One region of the Margalitia sp. FSL K6-0131 genome, then DNA from elsewhere that is predicted to be linked to it. Evidence: riboswitches for the same ligand, from Rfam matches in the RefSeq annotation. Region 1 holds a riboswitch; the other holds the start of a gene.
The links. Region 1 has a riboswitch for S-adenosylmethionine ahead of NSQ59_RS17790 (2,3-diketo-5-methylthiopentyl-1-phosphate enolase). Riboswitches for the same ligand answer to the same signal wherever they lie in the genome.

Region 1 (9,101 bases):
TTGTTAAGCAGACCCATCATTATGTTCTTGTTAATACACTCTTTTTAATTGATCACGTGAAATGGATTTCCCTGTTTGACAATACAAAATAAAAGACATTTCTTTCACAATACTTGCCTGATCTTGATCATTTCCTTCCTGGAAGAGGTAATGATACTCATTAAGAAGCTCGTCCAATTGCTGACTGCAGGCAACTGTCTTTTTATCTGTTAAGCCATAACATTTACCAAGGTCAATCATTTCTTCCCGTTTTTTTTGAATTTGATTTAAAAAACTATCTTCTGATACTGTATCACTATACACCATTACTATCTCCTTCAACCACAATATTATTCAAATAACGAATTATTTAATTCACTTGAGAATTATCGCAGGTATTGACGAAAAAGTAAATAGATTCGCAATATTAGACAAAGGTTCTAAAAAAGTTTTGTTATTCTACATATTTCCCGCGTATTTTCGACAAAAATAGCTTGGTTCGACATTTTTCTTCTGTATCAGCAAATACTATTATTGGGAGTGATAAGATGTTTATTAAAAAACTTTTAGGAAAAATAGCATATAAGCTTTTTTATAAGGAAGCAAAAAAATACCTTCATGATAAAAAGGGGACTGACATTCTTCTCTCACGTACGGAACGAAAAGCTTTAAATAATAAGCTGACATTAGGGAGTGTTTGGAGAAAATTATCATTACTTATTCAACTGTTAAAATCATGGGTTACCGGGGAATATCGAGATATTCCTTACAAAACGATTAGTATGATAATAGTCGGGCTTTTATATTTTATCTCCCCTATTGATATTATTCCGGATTTTCTTTTTGGATTTGGTTATATTGATGATGCAGCCGTTATTGCTCTGATCTTTTCACAAATCGATAAGGACCTGCTAAAATATCTTGAATGGAAGAAAAACAATGATCGGGAAGAATGAAAAAGACCAGGAGAAAAGTTTCTTCCTGGTCATTGATTATAAAAAATTTACTATGGATAAGCTTTTAAAAAATGTCCTACGTCTAGCTACAGGTGAAATTTGCACTTCAATTTCAATAGCGCCTATCGCTAGCGCATTTGGTTTATGCTTCTACTTCATCTTTCTCGTAAATTGGAACCCATCCTGCTTCTGTAACAAATATTCTTACTGCAACCACTTTGCGGTCTTCGGATAATGTAAAGTAATGGCGAACATTTTCTGGTACGGAAATAAGATCGCCAGGATTTAAATGAACCTCAAAGAAGTCCTCATCAGAACCTTGAATAATAAAGACACCATGACCGCTTACAATAAATCGGACCTCATCATCTGTATGATGGTGCTCTTGTTGAAAGTTTTGCAATAATTGTTCTAAATTTGGTGTATGTTCTGCCAAAGAAATAATATCATGTGCCTGGTAGCCTCTTCTTGCAGAAATGTCCGCGATTTCGTCTTTAAATACATCCAATATTTCTTGCTTTTCTTCCTCGGATAAAACATATTTTTCTTGAAGATGTTCAGGTAGCTTTGCAATATCCCAGCTTTCATAAATAACCCCTTGATCTTGCAAGAATTCAACTACTTCCTCTTGATTATCAATCACTCTGTTTGTACCTTGAATCTTAATCGTTGTCATAATGTTATTCCTCCTAATTTAACATTTTCTAATTGTAAAATGGTAAGTTGATATTGAAATAAAAATTCTGCAGCTTCCAATAGTTTTTTCGCTTCAAAGCCATTTTTACCCCATACAGTAATACCATGATTTTGAATCAAAACGGCCCCTTTATCTTCTTGAAGATAATGAGAAAACTCACTTGCTAATGTAGGAATATGAGCATGATTTGGAATAATGGGAATTTTTAAAGTGGCATTTTCTCCCCATAAATCAAATGCTTTTATTAACTCTAGCCCCTTAAACACCACCTCTTTCTCAGATGAATACCATTCAGAAATGACATTATTGGCTACTGTATGTACATGTAAACTGCACCCAGCATTCGTTTTTTGATAAATTTCACAATGAAGCAGTGTTTCGGCAGAAGGTTTTAATGATGTATCATGTACAGGTTTCCCATATTGATTTACCAACAAGAAATCTTCACTGGTTCTTTTTCTTTTATCCTTTCCGCTTGCGGTTACAAGAAAGTGGACCGGTTCATCGTGAACCTTTATAGCCAGATTTCCACTTGTCCCCATGAACCAATCTCTGACCGCTAATTCATCCTTTATATCAGCTAGTTCATTCCATCTTTCCTCTAAAATAGTCATACCCTCACCTCCAATTCTTTTTCTAAAATACCTATACAATCATTGAAGGTTTGGAACGGATAATAGGGAAGACCTAATTCTTTGCATTTATCAGCCAGAAAATCTCGTGCTATTATCAGGTCAGCAACCTTAGCAGCTTCTAAATCCGTTATAGAATCACCTATTACAATTTTAAAATGGCTCTCATTCGTAAGCTTGCGAATAATAGATGTTTTACAGCACCCACATCCGTTGGAACAATGATCATCACATGGGTTCGGCCACTTAATTTGTATGTTCTCACTGCTGAAATCTCCATGGTTGCAAAAAACAGCTTGAAATGGTCCGAATGACTCAAGCATTGGATAAACAAAGAAGTCGATACCTCCACTTACAATATAAAAAGGGATATTCTTTGACTTTGTAAATTGAACAAAATCTTGAAAACCATCGCGAATCGTTGCATTTTGCTTTACATATTGAACAATTTCGTCTTTATAACCAGACGGCAATAAGGAAAACATTTTGCCTACTCCCTCTTCAATCGTAACAGCTTGAGAAAGTACTTGATTCTTTATTTGCTCCCAACCATCTGGTGCAAAATGCTTCATAATCGAAATAATATTATCAGAATTTGTAATCGTCCCATCAAAATCACAAAAAATTATCGGTTGCTTCACTTCGCCGCCCCCCATAATTCAAGTGCTGTCCTTAATTCAGAAAATTGGGAGGCTGCATCCTCGAGAGATTGATTCTGTAAAACTGCCTGGATAGCTTGCCTAAACGCTTTTCCGCCGCCAATGGCACCTTCAGGATGTCCGTGAATTCCTCCACCGGCATTAATAACACTATCTAGTCCAAAATCCTGGTAAAGAAGCGGCACCAATCCTGGATGAATCCCTGCGGATGGAACTGGGAAAGTCGTTTTTACAAAGCTTTCTTCCGTTAATGCTTTCCCTATCGACAATGCAGCGTTTTTTTCCAAAGCTACACTTCCATACGGAGATGGAAACAGCGAAAAATCCGCACCTGCTAATCGCAGTAATTTCCCTAATAACAACGAATGGGAAACACCATATTCTTTTGATTGTGTTATTGCACCACTGTAAGCTGGATGTGCCATTAACGGCAAACCAATCTCATCGTCCTCCCGCAATTGTTGCAGAGCATCTAAGCCATAGGTGAAAACATTAAATAATAAAAGATCAGCACCTAATTCTCTGGCTTTTCTAGCTTTATCTCGGAGTTCCAATGTTCTTCCAGTTAAATTAACAGCATACAAGGTTCGATTCCCTGTTTCCTGAAAGACATCATCCAAAACCCTTCTCCCCATTTCAATTCGCTTTTCAAAGGGTGCTGATTCTAAATCAAATAAAATCTCATCGTCTTTGACTAAGTCAACACCACCGAGCGCTTGATTACGGAGCTGTTTTTCTAGAAAAGGGATGTCCCTGCCGATTACGCCTTTAAAAATACTCATAAGGAGGGGGCGGTCAAATATATTCAGTTTTTCACGTATACCATGAATACCAAAGCGCGGACCCTTAAAATATTTAGTAATATCCCCTTCTAGCTCTAAATCTACTAATCTTACTTTTCCGTCTAAAGAGAGTTTTCCAAAAACCGTAGTCAATATAGCTGGTAAATCTGGTGTAAAATTAGCGGATGGATATGCAATTTTGATCGTTGCCTTGGCATTTTCTTCAGAATCAGTTTTAATCTCTTCCACGGAGATAACTCTTCCCTTATGCTTCTTTAACTGATCTTGTTCAATAATCGGCAAATTTGTCCAAGAGCCGATGGTTAATCCTAAGGCAATATCTTCTGCCTTTTTATCAAATGTTTTCGGTTTTCCGTATATGGAATATGTTGCAATTACCTCACTCAAGTTATTTGCCCTCCACATTAAAAAATACAAAAACCTCTTCATAAGAAGAGGTTTTATGGAAAAACTTCTTCTTATCTCTCAGCCTTATAGCTGCAAGAATTAGCACCGTGTCTAAACAAATTAGATCGGTTGCCGGGCTTCAAAGGGCTCGTCCCTCCACCTGCTCTTGATAAGAATCATTTTATTTTTAATTCGATTTTATATACTTTTTTGCGTTTTCAATTTAATCTTTACTTCAAATTATTATGAATTATGCCACCATTTTTTCAGGTTGTCAATCAAAAAATATTTAATTTCTTTATACGATTGGCTGCTTCTGTCAGTCTGGATTCAGACGTTAATAGACCTACTCTTACGTAGCCTTCCCCGTATTCCCCAAAGCCAATCCCTGGTGCTACTGCAACATAGGCACGCTCTAACAACAAATCCGAAAATTCAATGGAAGAATACCCGTCTGGTACCTTTAACCATGCAAAAAAAGATCCTTTTGGTGCTTGAACGTCCCATCCAATATCTTGTAAGCTTTTGATAAAAGCATTTCTTCTCTCCTCATACATTGCCGTTAATTCATGGACGCATTCTTGTGATTCCAAAAGCGCTGCCGCTGCTGCTTCTTGTACAGCTCCAAATAAACTAACATACAAATGATCCTGTATCAAATTTATCGCTTCAATCACACTTGCATTTCCAACAGCAAATCCTACACGCCACCCTGCCATATTATATGTTTTAGATAATGTATAAATTTCAATTCCAGTATTTTTTGCACCTTCTGCTTGCAGAAAACTCACTGGCTTTTTATTATCAAAGCCAATTGCACCATAAGCAAAGTCGTGTACTACACAAATATTGTGCTTTTCCGCAAATTGAACCGTTTCATCGAAGAAAGACACATCTGCACACGCACCTGTCGGGTTATTTGGATAGTTTAAGAACATCAGTTTTGCCGAATCTGCGATTTTCTGTGGAATAGAATCATATTTTGGCAAGAAATGATTCTCTGCAAGTAAAGGCATATTATGCGTCACTGCTTGGGCCAACGCTACTCCTGACATATAGTCCGGATATCCCGGATCTGGCACAAGTACCGTATCACCGGGATTTAGCAAGCATTGGGAAATTTCCACAAGGCCAGCTTTTCCGCCAAACAAAACTGCCACCTCTGTTTCCGAGTCAAGTGTTACCCCGTATTCACGTTTATAAAACGCTGCAACCGCTTCTTTTAAATAACTATATCCTCTAAAAGGGGAATATTTATGATTAATAGGATTGGAAGCTGCCTCCTGCAATCGTTTGACAATATGCTCAGGTGTAGGCTGATCCGGATTTCCTTGTCCAAGATTTATCACATCATGCCCTTGCGTTTTCACCTGCTCCACCTTTGAAACTAGGGATGCAAAAAATTGCTTCGGTAAGTGTTTCAGAATATCGGATTTAGGAAACGTTTTCATAAAATCACCCTTTTTAATTATATTTATAAAGTGTTATGTAACTTCAAATTGTAAGGAATATTCGCCTGTTTTTAAATATTACTTTCAAAATCTAATTACAAATGTTATAACGAAAACAATACGATGTAAAGGAATTTTTTGAGGAGTGGTATGGATGAAGTGGAAAATCGCCTGTATTCAAATGGATATTAAGTATGGTAATCCGGATAAAAATTATGCAGAAGCTAGAAAGTGGATTCAAAAAGCTGCAAAGGCAAATTGTGATATTGCTATTCTACCAGAGTTATGGACTACTGGATACGATCTAACTCGATTATTCGAAATTGGGGATGAAAATGCAAAGGAATCTGTGCGTTTTCTGCAAAATGCTGCAAAGGAATTTCAAATACACCTGGTTGGAGGATCAGTGGCGAAAAAAACAGCAGATGGAATCTTCAATACGATGTTAATTGTAGATCGTGAAGGACAATTGGTTAAAGAATACGATAAGCTGCATTTATTTAAATTAATGGATGAGCATCTATATCTTCAAGGAGGAAAAAGAGACGGCTTATTCCAGTTGGAGAATGAAACATTCGGCACTGTTATTTGCTATGATATTCGTTTTCCTGAATGGATACGTAAGCTCGCATTAAATGGAGCAAAAGCTATCTTTGTTTCTGCCGAATGGCCAAATCCTAGGTTGCATCACTGGAAAACCTTATTAACTGCTAGAGCTATTGAAAATCAATGTTATGTTATTGCATGCAACCGAGTTGGCCGTGACCCAAACAACCATTTTTTTGGACATTCGCTTATTATCGATCCATGGGGAGGCGCGACACGTTCCTAAGTGAAAAGCTTAGGCGCTTTGAAACATATTTCCTGTTTCGAGTGAACTATTATTCCGAGAAGTCAAATGAAAGGGTAACGCCTTGAAGGGCTTCCTCTAATCCTTCGACATGCAGAATAATTGGCAAGAATTATTCTGTATGAAGCTCGATGAAGTCGGTCGAGAGTTGCCGTAAGTCTTATGACACGAAAACTGTCCAGAGGTGGATGGTGCAACCTATAGACCGGGAGTCTATAAAACACTTATGGTTAGGATGTACTAAGAAACGCATGTGATTGGTGTTTCGTACGGACGAATCTCTGATGGTACGGGTCTATATCGGAAGCAGGTCGAAAGGTCTGTTGACACAAGTGGTGTCGCTACTGTGGATTAGTAAAACTCTCCTTTATGAAAGTCCATATATTGTTAAAGGCAATATCGAGGTAGCAGGCTCATAGGAGAAACCTAAAAGTGTATATGTAAAGATAGGAATAATGGAACGTGGTAAACTGCCAACGTTGAGGACTTGCACTCCAATGAAACGGTTCTTAGGAAAGCATTTATGATATTAGTAAATGTATAACTAAAATTTATGGCAGTGAAAGTGGTGGCACAGTACCTATGAAGCGTGTAATGAACGTGGAGGGATAGCCACTAGTCGATTGAAGACTGATAGTTATTTAAACGGTTCAACGTGGTTTTGAGTAAAACTAAGAGATGTAGCTTTCTCCTTCTGGGGAGGGTACAGCCCATGTTGAAGAAGCCCAAGTTAAGACACAGTGAATATTATAATATGCAAGATTATTTTGATGAATTATATTCCAACAGTCTTAACGGTAACAACTTCTATAAATTAATGTCTATTATTGGTTCCGAAGATAACATCCGTTTAGCATTTAGAAATATTAAAAGTAATAAGGGTAGTAAAACTGCGGGAACAGATGGATTAACTATTAAAGATATTTGGCATTTGAATGACCGTGAAATTATACGTGGTGTAAGAGATAGGTTGGATTGGTATCAACCACAACCGGTTAGAAGAGTGTATATACCTAAAGAAGGAAGCGATAAATTGCGACCTTTAGGCATTCCTACTATTTGGGACAGATTGGTTCAACAGAGTATTTTGCAAGTTCTTGAACCAATTTGTGAAGCAAAATTCCATAACCACAGTTATGGTTTTAGACCAAACAGAAGCACCCACCATGCACTTAGTAGGATGATTAGTCTCATGAACATTGGACATCATCATTACTGTGTTGATATTGACATAAAAGGTTTCTTTGACAATGTCAATCATGGAAAACTTTTGAAGCAGCTATGGACAATTGGAATAAGAGATAAGTCCCTACTCTGTATTATCTCTAAAATTCTTAAATCCGAAATTGAGGGTGAAGGAATTCCTACTAAAGGAACACCGCAAGGTGGGATAATCTCCCCTTTGTTGTCCAATATTGTTCTTAATGAACTGGATTGGTGGGTCAGCAATCAATGGGAAACTTACAAACCTAAAAATGCGACCACCATTGGGTTTCGTCAATATGCTAGGAAATACACTAATCTCAAGGATGGCTATATTATACGCTACGCTGATGATTTTAAAATCATGTGTAGAACATATAAGGATGCCAAGCGATACTATCATGCCACAGTTGACTTTCTTAAGAAAAGACTCGGTCTTGAAGTCAATGCCGACAAATCTAAAGTAGTCAATTTAAAAAAGAACTCTTCTACTTTTCTAGGTTTTAAAGTCAAATTGGTTCCTCAAGGAAAATCTAAATTTGGTTGGGTAGCAAAAACAAACATGACTGATAAAGCTATCACTAAAACCAAAAGAGTATTAAAGGATAGAGTTCGAGAAATTCAAAAGAATCCTATAGCAGAAAATGTAATTCGATATAATACCACCTTAATTGGTATACAAAATTACTACCGATATGCCACGAAAATATATCTTGATTTAACGGAGATTAGCTACGGTTTGCGCAAAGCCATTAAAACCAGATTAAGAAACAACATGAGCGTTATTAGATTCAAAGAGACATCCGAAGAATTTAAAAAGAAAACTCAAGGGATAAAATCAGATACTAAGGTATATGTAGTTCAAAATGCACCTTTACTTCCAATCACCGGAGTACATCACAAGAAGCCAATGAACTTTTCACAAAATATATGCAACTTTTCAAAGGTTGGTCGTGAGAAAGTTCATAGCAATCTTAAAGCCATACCAAGAGATGTTTTGAAATATGTCATGTCCAATTATTCTGTCAATCGGAGCATTGAGTACAACGACAACAAAATATCAAAATACGTAGCCCAGTATGGAAAATGTTATGTAACAGGTGAAGTAATAGGAATCGATAGAATCTATTGTCATAACGTTAAGCCCCGTAGGATGGGTGGCACTGATAAGTACTCTAACTTAGTGATTATAGATTCCAAAGTACATAAACTCATATACATGAAAAATCCTGATAGAATCCGGGAGGTTCTTCGAACTCTAAATCTTAATACGAAACAGTTTAACAAGCTTAATCGCTTGAGAACTGAATCTGGAAATGAACCAATAGTAGTTTAAAATAATTTATTGTATCAGTTGGAAACGATGGAACGCTGAGTGCTCTGAAAGGGGCTCGCTCAGTGTGAAGTGGGGGAAAAGACGGAGATTACATCAAACTCTTACCTATCACTATAGATTATTGCGGAAGGAACGGAAAATGAACAGC
Region 2 (9,101 bases), 510 kb from region 1:
TTCCAAATCGGAAGATCAATTAAAGAAAGTGGCGGACGCGGGGAACGGCAAGTATTATTCCGCTAATAATCCGAACGATTTAAGTAAAACCATCGAAGAACAATGGCTTCCTTCCGCGCTCGATCTTGCTTATTCTTTTACGAAGGCACCTGATCCATGGGAAGTTTTAGCAGAGTATAAACGATTTGATTCACTAAGTGAACCGCTGAAAAATATGATATCGCGCGAAAATGACAGATATACGAAAGCAGTCCAGTTACTGGAAGAAAACCATTGGATCGATTCGGAGACATCTTCAACCCTGCGGAACTGGTTATCCGAAAGAAACGAACAATTACGAAATTTCGCTTCCCAATTAAGTCAAGAAAAATATAAAGAAATCGATGACAGAGCGAGTGAAATTAGTAAAAAGGTAAAAGAATGGACAGATAGAATGTGGAAGCTGAGAAAAGAAAGCGGGAAAGTATGGTAGTAAAGTAAGAAACGAACATGATTTGAACATTTTTACCCCGGCATGAAAATTATTCTGGGCCAATCGATATCAAAGCTGTATTCATGAAATCAGATTTTCTATTTCCACAAAGATTCCCTAGTCCACTATAAACTTTTCTATCGGTTTATGGTAAGATTAAATTCCTTGGCAGGGGCAACTAAAAAAGAGAGTTTGCATTTTATTGCGAACTCTCTTTTTTTCATGAGGAGCACTTGAACATTTTGTGTTAGGGCTTGAATAATTAAAAAATCAGATACTTTTCTACGATAAATAAAACTTAATATGAAAATTGGAAGAATGTGCATGCGATAGAAGGCAAGAATAATAAATAGACAATCGTTCATTTCAAATTCTGCCTATTTCATCTTTCCTAGAAAAAACACCCAAAACTGTTTATTTAACAACACTTTTGGGTGATTCACCGTTTTAAAACAACTTGGTTAAAAATTAGTTATTTCCTATCCCCATATTTCTTTAGAAATATCTACAATATATTTCAACTTCGCCCATTGTTCTTCTTCGGATAAAATATTCCCATGATGAGTAGAAGCAAAACCGCATTGAGGGCTGATACATAATTGCTCTAATGGTACGTATTTTGTTGCTTCCTTCACGCGTGCTTTAATGGTCTCCTTATCTTCTAATTTACCATGCTTCGATGTGAAGACACCCAGCACGACTTGGGGGCCCCCATTTGGAATGTATTCCAAAGGTTTGAAATCTCCCGAACGATCGTCATCATATTCCAGGAAAAATCCGTTGACTTTTTCTTTTGCAAATAAGGTTGGCGCGATTTTTGCATAACTGCCTTCAAAAGCCCATTTCGATCGGTAGTTACCACGGCAAAGATGAGTCGTTACAATTAGATCTTCCGGTTTATCCTCCAGTACTCCATTTGCAACACGTAAGGCTAATTCTATTAATTCTTCACGGGAATAACCGCTATCATGAAATGGAATTTCCGGTGCATTAAGACCTGCAATGTAGACATCATCTAGCTGAAGATAACGGCAGCCAGCATCATAAAAGGCTTTAATTGCCTCGCGGTACGCTTGAATAATATCATTTGCATATTCTTCAATGTTAGGATAAACATCCAGATTACGGATACCAGTGTTAAATAATTGATTAGGACTCGGAATCGTTTGCTTTGCAATGGCACGGTCTCCAACGATTTCTTTAAATTCAATAAAGTCTTTTACATGTGGGTGATGAGGGTTAAATGAGATTTTTCCAACCACACGAACATTGTATCGTTCTGTTTCCTCCCCCTTAAATTTAAAGCCATGCTCTGGAATGTAGCCCTCTACACCATTTAAATGCTCTAGAAAATCCGTATGCCAAAATCTTCGGCGGAATTCTCCATCTGTGACAGCTTGCAGTCCGACTTCGATTTGTTTATCAACAACTTTCTTAATCTCGTCTGTTTCAATTTCATGTAGTTCTTGTGCTGTAATATTCCCTTCTTGGAAATCCTTCCTGGCCTTATGAATTCTTGCTGGTCGTAATAAACTTCCCACATGGTCTGCTCTGAATGGAGCTTTTATTAATGTTTTTGTCATTTTAATCTCTCTCCCTTAGTATTTTTTAAATCTATCAAATGTATTAAGTATTTATGGCAAAATAGCAAAAGAACGAACTGGAAAACCAGTTGCTTTCTCAGGCTTTGGACTAATATTGAAAATTACAGCTCCTTTGGCTGGCAACTTATCTAGGTTCGTCAACAATTCCACTTGAAATGTATCTTGTTCAAGCACATAGTATTCACCAACGAGGGAACCATTTTTGCGAAAATCAAGGGCCGCATCTGTATCAAATGTTTCGTGTCCAACAGCTTTAATCTTTCTTTCTTCAAATAAAAATTTTAAGGCTTCTATTCCCCATCCCGGAGTGTGACTATTTCCCTCTTTATCTTTATTTTCAAATGCCTCCTTATTAGGCCAACGCTTCCCCCAATCAGTACGTAAAGCGACAAATGTACCTGCTTCGATTTTTCCATGTTCCGCTTCAAACTTTAAGACATCATCAACAGATAATATAAAGTCATTATCTTCTTCCGCTTCCCTCGATTTATCAATTACAATATGAGGCAATACGAGTTCCTTTAGCTCTAGATCCTCAAGGTAACGTTTGTTTCGAACGAAATGTATGGGGGCATCGATATGTGTTCCATACTGACCTGGAAAATGGAAACCTTGTGCAAAAAAGCCATCATCATGGGTAAAAAGTGTTGTAAACTCTGCATCGTCAAAAGCGGAAAAATGTGGGGAATTCGGGCCAAAAGTATGTGTGAGATCAACCCATTCTTTCCTTTGAAGTACCTCAAAGACTTTCAAAAGCTCATTATCTGTTTTTACTGTTGACATAAAATCACCTCATATATGAATGTAAATATTAAAAACCCCTCTTCTAGAAAACAGAAGAGGGGTGAATAGACGAAAACATTACCTGCTCCTCTTATCTTCTAGCCTTACGCTACTGGAATTGGCACAGTACTTAAAAAAGTCCGCTGCCGAGGCTTCAAAGGGCCAGTCCCTCCACCTCTCTGGATAAGAAAAAATTCAAAATATTAAGTTATGGAATTTACTATACAATTTGAAAGGAAATTTGTCAACATGGGTTAATGGAGGATTTTTCTAGGTCTTCTTTAATATAGGATCTTTTCTTAAACTTTGATGCTTCTATTAATTCATTTGTTACATCTGAGATAAATTCAGATTTTGTTGCTTCGTATATGATCAATATCTTCTTCCCCTTTTACGTTTCTAGTTATAGATTATTAATACGTAAAAACCCACCTTTTGGGTGGGTAATACTATTTATGTCTTACTGTATTCCACAATACCTTCTGAGTTGTTAATGTTCTATTACATTTGTAATTACTATTATATTTTTTTATTAGAGAAACAATAGTAGATTTCGATTTACCAGAAACTTGACTAGTCGGGTGATGAAACATATAGACACAGTCACTTGTTCGAAAATGTCCACCTAGCCTATCCGTTCTTCCGGAATGAGCGGATGCACTATTTACACTAACCACAAATAAAAATGCCGCAATAATTATCGTTGTAATAACTTTTTTCAAAAATCTCCCTCCCTAAATATTCATATATTTAGATTATTTTGTAAATAATAGAAAAATGATTTTTGCATGAAATAGAAGTATTAGAAAAAAAACAGCCCAACACAAAGCGTTAGGGCTGTTCTCAAACAGTTAACTCATTAAGATGTATTCTTTAAGTCAACGGAATATATTTTTTTCTACAATATTACTCCATCGCCCATTTTAATAACATGATCAGCAAATGATAGCATTTCTTCATCATGGGTAACCATTAAAGTCGTGATATTCAACGTTTTTGTTAAATCTCTGATTAACGTCATAACGTCCTTTGACCTTTTTGAGTCCAAACTAGCAGTAGGTTCATCTGCAAACAGGACTTTGGGTTGATGGATAATCGCACGAGCAATGGCTACACGCTGCTTTTCACCACCTGATAATGATGATGAATAAGCATTTTTCCGGTGATCCATTTCTACCAATTTTAATACTTTATCGATTTCCTTTTTTCGTGCATGTTTACTGAGGGTAGATTCAGATACGTCCAACATTAACATTAGTTGCTCTTCTACTGTGAGAAAAGGAACAAGATGTGCGAATTGAAAGACAAACCCAAATTGACTTGCACGTATTTTTCGAACTTGTTCAGCATTCATGGCAGTCATATTTTTTCCATCAAAGATTACTTGCCCATTGGAAGCGGGTTGAAGGCCGGCAGCTATAGTAAGAAGGGTACTTTTTCCAGAACCTGATGCTCCCACTAATGCTGTAACTTCTCCTTCCCTAAGTGAAAGATTAATTCCCTTTAGTATTTCCTCCTGTACATCCCCATTAGTAAACGTTTTTCTCACTTCATTAATCGTAAATAATGACATATTAAACCTCTCCTTGTTGAATAGCTTGTAGTGGTTCAACTTTTTTAATTTGTATACCCGATAGCGAAGCCCCAATAAATCCGATGACAAGGAAGACAATCGATATTTGTACAGTTGTTGCAGGTGTTAAACTAAAAGGTATTCCTTTAGGGGCTATGTTATTAAACAATTGACTGAGTCCAATCGATAGAGCAAGCGCAATGACAGTAATCAAAATCATCTGTGTCCACATTATCTTGAACAAGCTGCTTGTTTTTAAACCAATTGCTTTCAGAATACCGTATAGACCAATTTTTTGGACATTCATCATATAGAAAAAGATAGCAAACAACATGCCGCTGATGACAACTAAAAACCATACGATCATATTTAGGGACATCTGTTCTGCATTATAACTCGGAATTGAGTTAAGAAACTGCTTTTTCGAAAATGATTGTAATCCTTTTATTCCTTGTGTTGAATCATCTCCCGGTTTGAATATCAATTGCATTTCATTGACTCGATACATTTCTTTGTAGTCCTGCATATTGATATAAGCCACAGGTGCATGGCTAAATTTCTTTTGGTCTACAAAACCTTTTACCATAAACTTGCCGCTGTATTGATTATTCGTTAAGGTATCTCCTATCTTTATACCTTCGTCTTTCATAGAACTATCAAGGACAACTTCACCCTTTTTTACATTTGTAAATAATTTGGAATCTGTTGATGTTACAAATGCAACGCTTCGTTGTTTCCCATCACGATCATTTAAAAATCCCATCTGAATAGAAAATGCTGCAGCATCTTTTTGGTTTTGTAAGATGTGATCTTGTGTGCTTTTCTTTATCCTTGAAAGATTATAGTTTTCGTCTGCATCTTTCGTCATATAGAATTGTCCATTTGGTAAATCTTTAATTAATGCTGCATTGTCTTGTGATAATCCATTTGCCAAACCGGATATAATTAACGTTAATAAACTAACGAGAAAAACAATCGAACCTAAAATTAAAAATCTCACTTTATTTTTCTTCATTTCTTTCCAAGCGATGTTCATCTTTATTCCTCCAATCTTCTTTCGACTTCCTTAATATACAACCGTAATATGAACGGACGATGAACAGGCTGTTACATTTCAAAATTTACACTTTAAAGTGTTGCTGCCTTTGGATAGCAAAGGCACTTTTCTACGACATAGCAAGTCTATGACATTTTGTATCGTCAATACACGTTTTGGCGAATTTTCTCTGCACATATTTTCCTTTAAATTGTCCCGGTTGTTAACAATAACCAACACTCCTTTTACTCTTGTCTATCGTTGTTGAAATTTGTTGCATAGGATATATAAAAGGAATAACAGTAAATGTGGGTGACCTTATCCAATAAGTTTTAGTATCCAAATTAGTGCTATATTTTTCAGAAGGATGTTTGAGCAAAATGACTCAACAAAAGGTGATTATTTTTCTACCTGCTTACTACGAAGAGGAATCAATCGCGGAAGTAATCGGGAAAATACCACGGTCATTTAATCGGGATATAGAGATTCAAGTTGTTTCAAGTGATGGAACCGTTCAAGCAGCATATAAGGCAGGTGCAGATTAGGTTAAATAACTTACGGAAAAGCATGGTAATTCGTAAAGGAATTCGCCATGCTTTTTATACGGAGATTTTCCGGTTAATGTATAGATAGGAGGCTTTTGAAGCAGAAATAAGCGGAGATTTTCCGATAAACCTGCTCTAAATAAGGCCAAATCCAAAGAATTGGATAACATAAACGGGAAAACTTCCTTTATTTTTAAGGAAATATGGGTATTTCCCAATTTAAGCGGAATTATTCCGTTTATTTTTCAAACACTGTGGAATCAACATTCTGTTTTAACAGACATCCATGCAAAAAAATTTGCACATCAATGAATGAAATATCTATAAAGAGCATCTGATAATCCCATTTATTAGCAAGGTAATATATTTGTTAGCATCTCTTTTCTTATAATTAAACATGGTAATTTAAATCTTTTTTGGCGAGATTTCGCATTTTAATTAGTTTAATACAAGATTAATGAGACGCAAAAAGCATGGCGAATTCATATTACCATGCTTTTTTGTTTTCTTATTTAACCTTTTTTACTTTTTACCTTCAAAGAGAATCAGGATTGTTACTACATGTATCCGTTTTAATCTTATTTTAACTTCCTGATTGCCTTTGATAGTTCCTAAAAATCATACTATTTCCTTTCATCATTCCGAACTTTTTATAAAAAGGAACCAAGTCATCGTCACAACATAAATCAATCATATAGATGTTATCAAGTTCTTTTAGCATTTGCTTGACTAATTCTTTGCCAATACCTTTATTCTTGTATTCCGGTAAAACCTCAAGAAGTGGAATATAAGCCGAAAGAATTCCATCACTAATAGCGGTTATAAATCCAACTACTTGATTAGTGTTCTCATCCATCGCAATAACCACTTTACTACTGTTTTTTAAGAGTTTTAAATGTGTTTGTGGACTTGGCGGATTCGGCCAATCTACAAAGAAACCCTTAAGCATATTAGAGGTTATACCCTCGAGTGAGTTTTTAAATATCATACTATATCATCTCCTAATTTGTTTTAGAATTTTAGGCAGATGATTTGTATCAAAAGTAAAGTAACAAAAGAGTGTCCCCCAAGCATTTCTAGAATCCTATACAATTGTTCGACATAAAGACTAAAAATCCTTTTATTTTTAGTTTTAACTGTTTCTGCAAACTTTGTTGTTCTTTGAAGGCAATAAACTAAAATTTGGAGTTAAGGGAAAATACGGTAATTTTATATTATGCTACTAGCTGGAGGTATCAGAAAATAAAAAGGTTCCAAAAAGTATTTTATAAATATTTACAGTTTATTTCTTTGTGCATACTGACTGCTGGACTATTATCTGTATTTATCTTTTATTGGGAAAACATCCATCACTTTGTTTCTTGTTGGATAACTAAATACATGTCCATAGTGGGTTTGAAGGACAAAACTTAGCTGAGTAACAGGAAAGTTGTCCTTCATCCCAGTTATAAGAGATATAACTTTATACAACTTTCCTATGAAATTAGTGGAGAAATATGTGAAAAGTAACTACTGGCCATGCTTGTTACTTACAGTTTTGTAACTTAATAATAACAAAAAATGCCCCCATGTTTCACCTGACACGCTTCACTTTAAACACTGTACTTTTTGGTATATTTGGATTGTGGTGCACGACATATGCTTTCGAGAAACGATACAGGTACTCTTCTTCATGAGATTTTGGAGTAAGAATAATCATTTTTCGTTGCAATTCTTGTTCATATAATCCAAACACTTTTTCTTTTCGCCCTTCATCAAGGGCACTATCAAATTCATCTAGGACAATGTATCCTGGTGATGCCTCGATTGTTTGCAATAACGCCAGTGCAAACAATAAAGAACTGAGTGATTCCTCACCGCCTGATACACCTTTTCCAACTTTACCGCCACGTGCTTTCACACTAACATCTTCTAATTTTCCACGATGACCTTCTTTTCTTGCCTTAATAAAAAGTGTATACCGAATTTGTCCGCGGCGATCGGTGTTCATATCCCACTCAATTTTCCCTTCAAAACCGAATAAAGACATATAGTGAACAAATTTCTGGTTCACACCGATAATCTTCATGTTAATGGTATCTTCCAGTTCATCTTTAAACCGTTCCATTCGTTCTATATATTCTTCTAATAAGATTTTTGATTTTTTCACTTCATTCTCGGACCGATCATATTCTTCCTTCATTTTTGCATAGTTTTCAGGTGCTGCTTCATCAATACCTGTTTGGTTTATCGCAAATTCAAAGGTTGTTTTTCCATTATTGCGTAAATCTTCCGCTTGCGGTTTTGCCAACTCAGTAAAACGCCCCACCTCTTCGTCAAATTTAGCAACTAAGTCTTTTGCGGTTTCTTGAAGCTTTTGTACTTCTTTTCTGGTACGAGAATAACCCTCTTCATTTGATAATCGCTCTTCTGATCTTGTTTTTATTTGCCGCTCCATTTGTTCGATTTCACGGTCCCGACCAAAAAGATCATTCTCTACATCTTCTAGTTTTCTTGATAGCTGTCTTTCGTCACGTCTTTTGGCATCTAATGTAGTGGAAATTTCCTCTAATTGCTTGTTTTTTTCCTTTTTATTTTGATTAAGCCCCATTAGGACGCTCTTTAATCTCTGAACTTCCGCTATTTTTGCTTGTTCTTTACGAAATTGTTGGAAGATTTCTAGATACTCTCGATAAGTTGATAAGGATTGTTCCCATTTAGCTAATGACTTTCTTTGTTCATTTAACTCACTTTGAATGAAGCTGTTTTCATTTTGAATAACTTCTATCGCCTTGCAAACTTTATCAAACTGACTTTGCCGCCATTCTCTTTCATTTTCTTTCGTAAAAAACGCTTCAGCCTCTTTAAGGGACTCTTTCCTGCTAAATAGGATAGAGTTTCGATTGTTGCGTTCATGAATATCCTTTTCAAGTTGAACCTTTTCTTCCTTTATCTGTGTTAGCTCTTCCTCCAGTTTCACCTGCTGGAATTGCAATACTTTTTCGCTTAATATAATTCTTTTTTCCTCTTGTGGTCCCCGAATTCCTTTATCATCCACAAGCTGATCGTTAACAATCAAAGGCTTTTCTTCTTTAAAAAACGAATCTAC

Region 2: another riboswitch for S-adenosylmethionine. It lies ahead of NSQ59_RS20240 (cyclase family protein); the one in region 1 lies ahead of NSQ59_RS17790 (2,3-diketo-5-methylthiopentyl-1-phosphate enolase).

What each region holds. Positions count from the first base shown of each region.
Region 1 covers NZ_JBBOZS010000001.1:3,629,443-3,638,543, forward strand. The annotation lists gene NSQ59_RS17765 (aspartyl-phosphate phosphatase Spo0E family protein) at 31-306, opposite strand; gene NSQ59_RS17770 (YkvA family protein) at 528-935, shown strand; gene NSQ59_RS17775 (cupin domain-containing protein) at 1,078-1,611, opposite strand; gene NSQ59_RS17780 (methylthioribulose 1-phosphate dehydratase) at 1,608-2,246, opposite strand; gene NSQ59_RS17785 (2-hydroxy-3-keto-5-methylthiopentenyl-1-phosphate phosphatase) at 2,243-2,905, opposite strand; gene NSQ59_RS17790 (2,3-diketo-5-methylthiopentyl-1-phosphate enolase) at 2,902-4,113, opposite strand; SAM riboswitch class I at 4,182-4,289, opposite strand; gene NSQ59_RS17795 (pyridoxal phosphate-dependent aminotransferase) at 4,392-5,564, opposite strand; gene NSQ59_RS17800 (carbon-nitrogen family hydrolase) at 5,719-6,396, shown strand; gene ltrA (group II intron reverse transcriptase/maturase) at 7,127-8,953, shown strand.
Region 2 covers NZ_JBBOZS010000001.1:4,137,683-4,146,783, forward strand. The annotation lists gene NSQ59_RS20230 (vWA domain-containing protein) at 1-472, shown strand, start outside; gene NSQ59_RS20235 (5-methyltetrahydropteroyltriglutamate--homocysteine S-methyltransferase) at 952-2,055, opposite strand; gene NSQ59_RS20240 (cyclase family protein) at 2,107-2,859, opposite strand; SAM riboswitch class I at 2,948-3,049, opposite strand; gene NSQ59_RS20245 (hypothetical protein) at 3,104-3,235, opposite strand; gene NSQ59_RS20250 (hypothetical protein) at 3,309-3,581, opposite strand; gene NSQ59_RS20255 (ABC transporter ATP-binding protein) at 3,758-4,432, opposite strand; gene NSQ59_RS20260 (ABC transporter permease) at 4,434-5,468, opposite strand; gene NSQ59_RS20265 (hypothetical protein) at 5,849-6,013, shown strand; gene NSQ59_RS20270 (GNAT family N-acetyltransferase) at 6,597-7,001, opposite strand; gene NSQ59_RS20275 (AAA family ATPase) at 7,587-9,101, opposite strand, start outside.